Regions from separate parts of the Acidovorax sp. 107 genome, predicted to be linked through region 2. Evidence: predicted binding sites of a transcription regulator. Region 2 holds the regulator's gene; the other holds the start of a gene.
What was found. The regulator sigma-54, encoded in region 2, starts transcription at its own class of promoters, with help from an activator protein. The targets are predictions, from matches to a motif close to TGGCANGNAANCTGCTTT.
Positions count from the first base shown of each region.

Region 1: a site for sigma-54 is predicted at 2,993-3,010, ahead of C8C99_RS16115 (TorF family putative porin). Genes of this name have one in related genera too.

Region 1 covers NZ_QBTZ01000001.1:3,458,215-3,463,754, forward strand. The annotation lists gene C8C99_RS16100 (amidohydrolase family protein) at 1-578, shown strand, start outside; gene C8C99_RS16105 (MarR family winged helix-turn-helix transcriptional regulator) at 607-1,104, opposite strand; gene C8C99_RS16110 (YifB family Mg chelatase-like AAA ATPase) at 1,288-2,832, opposite strand; gene C8C99_RS16115 (TorF family putative porin) at 3,047-3,757, shown strand; gene glnK (P-II family nitrogen regulator) at 3,801-4,139, shown strand; gene amt (ammonium transporter) at 4,176-5,540, shown strand, end outside.
Region 2 covers NZ_QBTZ01000001.1:2,806,243-2,811,782, forward strand. The annotation lists gene C8C99_RS13170 (class I SAM-dependent RNA methyltransferase) at 1-1,226, opposite strand, end outside; gene C8C99_RS13175 (thioesterase family protein) at 1,223-1,705, opposite strand; gene C8C99_RS13180 (RNA polymerase factor sigma-54) at 1,786-3,375, opposite strand; gene lptB (LPS export ABC transporter ATP-binding protein) at 3,375-4,172, opposite strand; gene lptA (lipopolysaccharide transport periplasmic protein LptA) at 4,184-4,843, opposite strand; gene C8C99_RS13195 (thiol:disulfide interchange protein DsbA/DsbL) at 4,951-5,540, opposite strand, start outside.

The DNA of each region.
Region 1 (5,540 bases), 650 kb from region 2:
AGATGGGCGCGCGTGAAGCCCGCCGCCTGATCGAGGAGTTCGGCATCAAGGGCTTCAAGTTCCACCCCACGGTGCAGGCCTACCACCCCTACGACAAGATGGCCTGGCCCATCTACGAGGTGATTGCCGAATACGGCATGCCGGCCATCTTCCACACCGGCCACAGCGGCATTGGCAGCGGCATGCGCTGCGGTGGCGGCCTGCGGCTGGAGTACAGCAACCCCATGCACTTGGACGATGTGGCCATCGACTTCCCCGACATGCAGATCGTGATGGCTCACCCCAGCTTTCCGTGGCAGGACGAGGCGCTTTCGGTTGCCACGCACAAGCCCAATGTGTGGATCGACCTGTCGGGCTGGAGCCCCAAGTATTTTCCGAAGCAGCTGGTGCAGTACGCCAACACGCTGCTGAAGGACCGCGTGCTGTTCGGCAGCGACTACCCGCTGATCACGCCCGAGCGCTGGATGAAGGACTTCCAGGAAGCGGGCTTCAAGCCCGAGGTGATGCCCGGCATCCTGAAGGGCAACGCTGTGCGCTTGCTGGGGCTGGACAAGGCCCAGGCTGCGCCGGCCGCCTGACGCACCGCAGCGGGCGGTGGCTGCCCGCTCAGTCGTAGACTTTTTGCAGCAGCCGAATCAGTGTCTTGCGCTCGGCCGTCGTCAAGCGGTTGGTGGCGTCTTCTTCCAGTTGCGCGGCCGTCTGCTCGGCCTGCGCGGTCAATTCCACCCCGGCGGGCGTCAGGTGCACGCCCATGGCACGCCCGTCGCTGGGGTGTGGGCGGCGCTCGATCAGGCCGCGCCGCTCCAGCGCCGCAATCAAGCCCACCATGTTGGGCGGCAGCACGCTGAGCGTGGCGCACAGCTGGCGCGAGGTGATACCCGGGTTGTGCGCCACCAGCGACAGCACCGAGAAATCCACCACCTTCAGGTCGTACACGGCCATGCGTTCCATGAACACGGCAATGATGGACAGCGCCGCGCGACGCGTGTTGTAGCCCACCAGCGTGCGCAAAAAGCCGGTGTCCACGGGCTCGCTGGCTGGCGCTGCAGTGTCTGCGGGGGCGGGAACCGAGGGGGATTTCTTGGAGGAACGGACGCTGGACATGGGGGGAGATTGTGCCGGGCGCCCGGGCCCCCGCGACCGGCCCGCAGTGCCCGCTAGGTGCTGCGGCGCCTCTTTTTGATCGAAATCAGCCGCATGCGCTAGTGAAACATGCGCTAGGTGCTATCAATTTGATATCTGCCCGCACCACCGCTCCGGTTGGGCGTGCCGCGCCGCCCGCGCCGCTCATGCCGGGCTACGCAGTACGCGGCGGTATTGCACGGCCTCGGCTACGTGGCTGACCTCGGTGGTGGGCGCGCCCGCGAGGTCGGCGATGGTGCGCGCCACCTTCAGCGCCCGGTGCGTGCTGCGGGCCGACCAGCCCAGGCGCGCGGCAGCGGTGTTGAGGAACTTGGCAGCCGCATCATCCAGGTGCAGGTGGGCGTCGATGGCCTGGCCCTGCAGCGCCTGGTTGGTACAGCCCTGGCGTGCCAGGGCCAGGGCGCGGGCCTGCTCCACCCGGGCGCGGATGCTGGCGGTGGATTCGCCCGCAGCCGCCTGCACCAGCTGCTCGGCGGGCAGGGCGGGCACCTCCACATGCAGGTCGATGCGGTCCAGCAGCGGGCCGCTGAGCTTGGCCTGGTAGCGGTGCACCTGGTCGGGTGTGCAGCGGCAGGCGCGCTGGGTAGAGCCCAGAAAGCCGCAGGGGCAAGGGTTCATGGCCGCAATCATCTGGAACCGGGCCGGAAACTCCGCGCGTTGCGCCGCCCGGGCGATGGTGATGTGGCCGGTCTCCAGCGGCTCGCGCAGGGCCTCCAGCGCAGCGCGCGGGAATTCGGGGAGTTCATCGAGGAAGAGCACGCCCTGGTGGGCCAGCGAAATCTCGCCCGGTCGGGGTGGCGAGCCACCGCCCACCAGCGCCACCGCGCTGGCCGTGTGGTGGGGCTGGCCCGTGGGGCGCACGCCAAAAGCCTCGGGCCTGAAGCGGCCTGCCAGGCTGGCAATGGCGGCGCTTTCTAGCGCTTCGTCCACCGTCATCGCAGGCAGCAGCCCGGCAAAACGCTGCGCCAGCATCGACTTGCCCGAGCCGGGAGGCCCGGCCATCAGCACGCTGTGGCCGCCGGCCGCTGCAATCTCCAGCGCGCGCTTGGCACCGGCCTGGCCCTTCACATCGGCCATGTCGGGCCCGGTGGTGCTGGCGGCGAGCGCGGTGGCCTGCAGGCGCGTCCAGCCGTCGTTGGCCACGTCGGCATCGCCACCGGCCGTGCTGCCGGGTGGCAGGAACGCCCGTACCACGTCCAGCAGGTGGTGGGCGCGCACCACGCGTGCGGCGGGCACCAGGGCGGCTTCTTCGGCGCTGCCGGGGGGCAGCACCAGCTGGGCGTCGATCTGCTGCGTCTGCAGCGCCAGGCTGGTGGCCAGCGCACCGCGCACGGGGCGCAGTTCGCCCGACAGCGACAGCTCGCCCGCAAACTCGTAACCCGCCAGGCGGCTGGCGTCCACCTGCCCGCTGGCGGCGAGGATGCCCAGGGCGATGGGCAAGTCGAAGCGGCCTGAGTCCTTGGGCAGATCGGCGGGGGCCAGGTTGACGGTGATGCGCTTGTTCGATGGGAACTCCAGCCCCGCGTTCTGCAGCGCCGAGCGCACGCGTTCGCGGGCTTCTTTCACCTCCACCTCGGCCAGCCCGACCAGCGTGAAGCTGGGCAAACCGTTGGCCAGATGCACTTCGACGGTGACTGCAGGCGCCTGCAGCCCCAGAAGGGCGCGGCTTTGCACCAAAGCAAGACTCATGAAGCGATTTCTCCCCAGATGGGTGCGTTTTGTAGGTTTTTAGCGCGGCCTGCGGGGCGTCTGCACCAGTTGAGTGCGATGCGCCGACCGCGTTCACCGCCACTGTACTGGGGATTGTTGTAACGCGACGCAACCGTGCGGCCCGTCATGCACCTTGGTGTGGCACGGTCCGTGCTTAAAGCGCTTGTCCCTACTTTGTCCAACCGGAGGAAACATGACCCGCGCCATCATCAAGACCCTGGGCGTTGCCCTTGTTGCAACCCTTCCCATGCTGGCCAGCGCCCAGCTCACCGCCAACGTCAGCCTGACCACGAACTACAAGTTCCGCGGCCAGGACCAGGACACTTCCAAGGTCAAGACCGTCAAGCCCGCACTGCAAGGCGGCTTTGACTACGCCTTCGGCGAGACCGGTTTCTACGTGGGCAACTGGAACTCCAGCGTGGACTGGCTGTCCGGCAACTCGCTCGAATCCGACCTGTACGGCGGCTACAAGTTCAAGGCCGGTGACGTGGACCTGGACGTGGGCCTGCTGACCTACATCTACCCCGGCAACAGCGCTGGCAACACCACCGAAGTCTATGGCGCAGCCACCTTCGGCCCCGTGACGGCCAAGTACTCGCACACCCTGTCCAAGGACTACTTCGCCTACGCCGGTCCTGGCATGAAGGGCCGCAACACCGGCTACCTGAACCTGGCGTTTGCCCAGGAAGTGGCCCCCAGCACCACGCTGAAGGCTTCGGTCGGTTTCACCCGCTTTGGTGGTGACATCACGGCCCCCAACTTCATGGACTACAGCCTGGGCGGCGCGTACGACTTCGGCGGCGGCGTGTCCCTCGGCGCTGCCGTGGTCGGCGCCACCAAGAAGGCCTTCTACGGCCCGGTCAACAAGTCGCGCGTGATCGTCACGCTCACCAAAACCCTGTAAGTCTCAATGGGCGCCGGTGGCGCCCATTCCGGAGGATCTGAAAATGAAAATGGTGACAGCCATCATCAAGCCCTTCAAGCTCGACGAAGTGCGCGAAGCGCTCTCCGACATCGGCGTGCAAGGCATCACGGTGACCGAAGTCAAAGGCTTTGGCCGCCAAAAGGGCCACACCGAGCTGTACCGCGGTGCAGAGTACGTGGTGGACTTTCTCCCCAAGGTCAAGATCGAGGCCGCCGTGGCCGACGACCTGGTGGACCGCGTGATCGAGTCCATCGAGACCGCAGCGCGCACCGGCAAGATCGGTGACGGCAAGATTTTCGTGACCCACCTGGAGCAGGTGGTGCGCATCCGCACTGGCGAAACCGGCAAGGAAGCCCTGTAAGGGCGAGGCCGCATCCCATCCAAGAAGAGAAACGCCATGAAAAAACTGCTTGCTTCCTTCATTCTGGGGCTGAGTCTGCTGTCCGGCGGATCGGCCGTCCTCGCCCAGGCGCCAGCCACGGCAGAGGCCTCGGCACCTGCTGCGGCTGCACCCGCTGCTGAGGCCGCCGCACCGGCTGCTGCTGCCGCCGCACCGGCTGCTGCTGCCGCCGCTGCGCCTGCAGCGCCCGCCGCAGAAGCGCCTGCTCCCGTGCCCAACAAGGGCGACACCGCCTGGATGATGACTTCCACCATCCTCGTGATCCTGATGGTCCTGCCTGGCCTGGCACTGTTCTACGGCGGCCTCGTGCGCAGCAAGAACATGCTGTCCGTCCTCATGCAGGTCATGGTCACGTTCTCGCTGATCGTGGTGCTGTGGTTCATCTACGGCTACAGCCTGGCCTTCACCGAAGGCGGTGCCTTCATCGGTGGGTTTGACCGGCTGTTCATGAAGGGCATCTGGGACAACGCGGCGGGCACGTTTGCCAACGCCGCCACGTTCAGCAAGGGTGTCGTGATTCCGGAAGTGGTGTTCGCCGCCTTCCAGGCCACGTTCGCCGGTATCACCTGCGCACTGATCGTCGGTGCGTTCGCCGAGCGCATCAAGTTCAGCGCCGTCATGCTGTTCATGGTCCTGTGGTTCACCTTCAGCTACCTGCCGATCGCCCACATGGTGTGGTTCTGGATGGGTCCTGATGCCTACGCCTCCAAGGAAGTGGCTGACGCCATGACCAGCAAGGCCGGCCAGATCTGGCAGTGGGGTGCTCTGGACTTCGCTGGCGGTACCGTGGTGCACATCAACGCCGCTGTGGCGGGCCTGGTGGGCGCGTTCATGGTGGGCAAGCGCATTGGCTACGGCAAGGAAGCCATGGCGCCTCACAGCCTGACGCTGACCATGGTCGGTGCCTCGCTGCTGTGGGTGGGCTGGTTCGGCTTCAACGCCGGCTCTGCCCTGGAAGCCAACGGCTTCGCTGCCCTGGCCTTCATCAACACGCTGGTGGCCACTGCCGCTGCCGTGCTGGCATGGTGCATGGGTGAAGCGCTGATGCGTGGCAAGGCTTCGATGCTGGGTGCAGCGTCGGGTGCCGTGGCTGGCCTCGTGGCCATCACGCCCGCTGCCGGCAACGTCGGTATCGGCGGTGCGCTGGTGATCGGTCTGGTGGGTGGTTTTGCCTGCCTGTGGGGTGTCAACGGCCTCAAGAAGCTGCTGGGTGCAGACGACTCGCTCGACGTGTTCGGCGTGCACGGCATCGGCGGTATCGTGGGTGCACTGCTGACCGGCGTGTTCAACTCCCCCAGCCTGGGCGGCCCCGGCTTCGTGGCGGACTGGGTGACGGCCACCGGCGTGACGGCTGCCGACTAC
Region 2 (5,540 bases):
ATCATGTCGAAGCGGAACATGCGGCATTCGATGGGGCCGTTCCACATGGGCACGCGGCGCGATTCCTTCAGGCGCATCTTGCCGGGCAGCTTGAGGTCGGGCGTGAGCATCCAGGCCGTCCAGCCGCTGTAGTTCTTCTTCCAGTGCGTGGCCAGCTGGCTGAAGAACTCGCCGCCGTCTTCGGTCTGCGCCTCTTCGCGGCCCACGGCCAGGCCCTGGGCGCGGTCGGCCGCGCGCTCACTGGCGTTGCGGCCTGCGCTGCCTGCGGCCGCAATGCGCTCGCCATAGGGCGGGTTGAGCAACATCACGCCGGGCTGCTCGCAAGGCGGCATGCGCTGCAGGGCGTCGCCACCGCGCAGCTGCACGGCCTCGGCCACGCCTGCGCGCTCGGCGTTGCGCTGGGCAAAATCGACCATGCGGAAGGCCACATCACTGCCAAATATGGGTACAGCGCTAGTACAAATTGCGCTTTCAGCTTCGTTTTTGATAGCAGACCAGACGTGCGCCTGGAAGGGCAGTAGCTTTTCAAACGCAAAGCGCCGCAGCATGCCCGCGGGGATGCGGCAGGCGATCTGCGCCGCCTCGACCACGATGGTGCCGCTGCCGCAGCAGGGGTCGTACAGGGGCAGGGGGTTGTCGCCATGCGGGTCCCAGCCGCTGGCAGCGATCATGGCGGCGGCCAGGGTTTCCTTGAGCGGTGCGTCGCCCTTGTCCTCGCGCCAGCCGCGCTTGAACAGCGGCTCGCCCGAGGTGTCGATGTAGAGCGTGGCCTCGTCGGTGGTCAGGTGCAGGTGGATGCGCACGTCGGGCCACTGGGTGTTCACATCGGGGCGCACGCCGCTCTTGTGGCGGAAGCGGTCGGCCACGGCGTCCTTCACCTTGAGGCCCGCGAAGTTCAGGCTCTGCAGCGGGCTGTGCTGGGCTGTCACCTCGACCTTGAAGGTCTGGCGTGTGGTGAACCAGATCTCCCAGGCCACGTCGCTGGCCATTCCGTACAGATCGTTCTCGGAGCGGTACGGGCGGTGCGCAAGTTGCACCAGCACGCGCTGCGCCAGGCGGCTGTGCAGGTTGAGCTGCATGGCCTGGCGCCACGAGGCGCGCAGCAGCACGCCACCCCGGCCCACCAGCAGGTCTTGCCCCGTGAGGCCGGTGATGCCATGCACCTCGTCGGCCAGAAAGCCCTCGACGCCCGCAGCGCAAGGGAGGAAAAGTTGGAGTTGGTTCATGTCGATGGGGAGGATACGCGCTCGGGCAACGTGTGGGAACCCGGCGTGCCGGCGCGCGCCAGCAGCAACTGGCGGATGGATTCAGGGATAGCCGCCACCTTGCGGTCGGCCTTGCCAATGAAGACGATGCCGATCTTGCCGCGCGCCACCTCGCGGCCCGAGGTCTTCTCGGTCATGCAAAAGACCAGGTCGAACCCATAGCGGTTGAAGTCGGCCGGCGCCATCTCCACGCGCATGGTTTCGCCGTGGAAACCTTCGGACTTGTACTGCGCCACGATGTCGCCCACGACGATGGACAGGCCGCCCACGTCCGCCTCGGGGTAGCCCAGCGACTGGAAGAAACGCACGCGCGCTTCGGACACCAGGCTGAGCAACTGCGCGTTGTCCAGGTGCCCGCCCTGGTTCACATGGCTGATGTAGATCTGCAGCTCGGTGGCAAAACCGAAGTGCGCGGGGAGGTCGAAGACGATGCGGGCCATGGTGGGCTGCGGTGGGTAATACGGAAACAACAGAAAAGACTACGGCGGCGCTGGCGGGCAGTGCGCCACCTGCCGAGCGTCTACAAAGCCTTGCGCAAATTCGCCGGCGCGATCTTGAGCGCCTCGCGGTACTTGGCCACGGTGCGGCGGGCGCATTCGATGCCCTGCTCCTTGAGCATCTCGGCGATCTGGCTGTCGGACAGCGGCTTGGCCGGGTTTTCCGCCGACACGAACTGCTTGATCAGTGCGCGCACGGCCGTGCTCGATGCATTGCCGCCCGTTTCGGTGCCCAGGCCGGAGCCAAAGAAGTATTTCAGCTCGTAGGTGCCGATCGGCGTGGCCATGTACTTGGCGGTGGTCACGCGGCTGATGGTGGACTCGTGCAGGCCCAGTTCGTCAGCGATGTCGCGCAGCACCAGCGGGCGCATGGCCAGCTCGCCGTGGGTGAAGAAGTTCTTCTGCCGCTCGACGATGGCGCGCGAGACACGCAGGATGGTGTCAAAACGCTGCTGGATGTTCTTGATGAACCAGCGCGCCTCCTGCAGGCGCTGCTGCATGCCCTGGTGGCCCTCGCCGCCCTTGTGACCGCGCAGCGCGCCGGCGTAGATGTCGTGCACACGCAGGCGGGGCATCACATCGGGGTTGAGGCTGACGATGAAGTTGTGCTGGCCATCGCGGCCGTTGGCACGCCCGGCTTTGCGCACGATGACGTCGGGAATGATGATGTTGCGCTCAACATCGGCAAAACGGCGGCCAGGGCGCGGCTCCAAGCGGGCGATCAGGGCCATGGCGGCGCGCGTGCGCTCCTCGCCATCGCCACACAGCTGCGTCAGGCGGCGGATGTCGCGGCGGGCCAGCATCTCCAGCGGCTGCTGGCAGATGCGCAGCGCGGTCTGCACGGCGTCGGGGTCGGCATCGCTGTCTTCGTCGGCCGCCAGGGCGGTGAGCTGCAGCGTCAGGCATTCGGCCAGGTTGCGCGCGCCGACGCCCACAGGCTCCAGGCTTTGCAGCAGCCTTTGGGCCACCGTGAAGCGATGTACCAGTTCTTCGATCTGCTCCAGGTCGTCGGGCCCGGCGAGGCTGATCGCCAGCTCTTCGAGAGGCTCTTCCAGGTAACCGTCGTCGTTCAGCGATTCGATGAGAAAACGCAGTGCGGCCGTGTCCACGTCAGACAGCCGCAGCGACAGCGCCTGGCGGTGCAGGAAGGCCGTGAGCGATTCGTGCGAGCGCGCCAGTTCGGTGGCGTCGGCCTCGTCGCCCTCGGCGCCGTTATGGGTGCGGGCGGGGGCGTCGCCGCCCCACTCGGCATCATTGGGCACCATCTCGACGGTGCCGTCGCCGCTCCAGTCGGGCTCGTCGGTGCCTCCACCGGAGATTTCAGCATCATTTTGGCTTTCAGTGCTGGTGCTGCTTGCGCTGGCAGCTCCTGAAAACATAGCATCATCGGCACTGTAGTCGTCGGCCTGTGCGGGCGTGTCGGCGGCTTCCAGGCCAAACTCCTCACGCGGGGCTTCGTCGGCATTGCGTTCGAGGAACGGGTTTTCGTCGAGCATCTGCTCGACTTCCTGCGACAGTTCGAGCGTGGACAACTGCAGCAGCCGGATGGACTGCTGGAGCTGAGGGGTCAATGCAAGGTGCTGCGAGACGCGCAGCGACAGTCCAGGCTTCATCACATGCGGAAATGCTCGCCCAGGTACACCCGGCGCACTTCGGCGTTGTCCACGATCTCGGAGGGCGTGCCCTGGGCCAGTACGCGGCCGTCGCTGATGATGAAGGCGTGGTCGCAGATGCCCAGCGTCTCGCGCACGTTGTGGTCGGTGATGAGCACACCGATGCCCCGCGCCTTCAGGAAGCCGATGATGCGCTGGATCTCGATCACGGCGATGGGGTCGATACCGGCGAAGGGTTCGTCCAGCAGGATGAAACGTGGCTGGGTGGCCAGGGCGCGGGCAATCTCGACGCGGCGGCGCTCGCCGCCCGACAGCGCCAGGGCGGGCGAGGCACGCAGGTGGTCCACGCGCAGCTCCTGCAGCAGGGCTGTCAGGCGCTCTTCGATGGCATCGCGCGACAGCGGCTGGCCGTCATCGGCGCGCTGCAGTTCCAGCACGGCGCGCACGTTTTCTTCGACAGTGAGCTTGCGGAAGATGGAGGCTTCTTGCGGCAGGTACGACAGCCCCAGGCGCGACCGGCGATGGATGGGCATGTGGGCCACCGATTGGCCATCGATGCGGATGTCGCCCGCATCGCTGCGCACCAGGCCCACGATCATGTAGAACGACGTGGTCTTGCCCGCGCCATTGGGCCCGAGCAGCCCCACCACCTCGCCTTTTTGCACCACCAGCGACACATCCTTGACGACCTTGCGGCTGCCATAGGACTTGGCCAGGTGCTGCACCTCCAGGCGGCTGCCCGACTGCGAATCAGGCCCCAGGCGGCCACCCGCCTGGGTATCAGGACCGGTACTCACCACAGGCCCGCTCACTTGGCGCCGCCGCCAAGGCTGCTGCTGGGGCGCAGCGCCGGTGCGGGCGCGTCGGGCGCAGGGGCCGGGGCTGCCGCACCGGGCGGCGGGTCCTTGGGCGCCAGCACGGCGCGCACACGGCCACCGGGCGCGGGGGTGTCGCCTGCCGCAGCCGAAGACGCGGGCGCCTTCTGGCCGTCCACGGTGAACACGTCGGTGAGGTTGTTGTAGACGATCACGGCGCCGGTGATCTCATCGTTCAGCACCGACCCACGGTAGCGGCGCAGTTCGGCGCGGGTGATGAAGCGCACGTTGTCGGCCTTGCCGTCGTACTCGATGACTTCGCTCTCGCCTTCGATGAACTCGTCCGGCGCTCCGGTCACGGTGTCGCGCTTCTGGCGGAAGAACGCCCGTTTGCCCGCCTCGGCCGTGACCACGCCGTACTGGTAACCGTCGGCGTCCTGGCGCACATCCAGCCGCGCGCCGCGCAGCACGATGGTGCCCTTGGTCATCACCACGCGGCCCGAGAACACGCTGGTCTGCTTGAGTTCATCGTGACGCAGGGCATCAGCCTCGATGTTCATGGGCTTGGCACGGTCGGCCTTTTCGGCGTGTGCCACGCCCGCAAGGCCAGTCAGGGCTGCGAGCAACAGGAGGGGGAGTAGGCGTTGGGTCATAGGGCACGAATCTTGCAATGATTGTAGCCACCCGATGGTACCCATCCCGAAAAAAAGCCCGCATCAGCGGGCCTTTGGGACAGCTTGCCGACAGGGTCGGCAACTCGTCAGGCTTTGCGCGCCGTCGATGCCAGGTATTCGACCACTTGCAGCACCGTCTGCATGCTGCCAGCCATCGTGCCGTCGGTGTAGTACTTGCCTGCCACACCCATGGATGGCACGCCCTCGACGCCGTACGAATCCTGCAGCTGCGAGGCGCGACGCACCTGATTGGCCACGCTGAAGGAGCCGTAGACCTCCTTGAACTTGGCGGCGTCCACGCCCTGCTGGGTCACCCAGGCCAGGATCTCGTCGTCCTTGGCGAGCTTGACTTTTTCCACATGGATGGCGCGGAAGACCTTGGCGTGCAGGGCGTCGAGCTTGCCCATGCCTTCGAGCGTGTAGTACAGCTTTTGCTGGGGCACAAAGCTGGCATTGAACGCCACGGGCACGCGGCGGATGGAGAGGTCCTTGGGCGCGGCCTTGACCCAGGCGTCCAGCGAAGGCTCGAAGGCGTTGCAGTGGGGGCAGCTGTACCAGAAGAACTCGATCACATCGACCTTGCCAGCGGGGGCATCGGGAGCGACGGGCTTGTCCAGCCGCTTGAAGTCCTTGCCCTCCTTGAACTGGCGGGCTTGCGCCATGGCGGGGTTGGCCA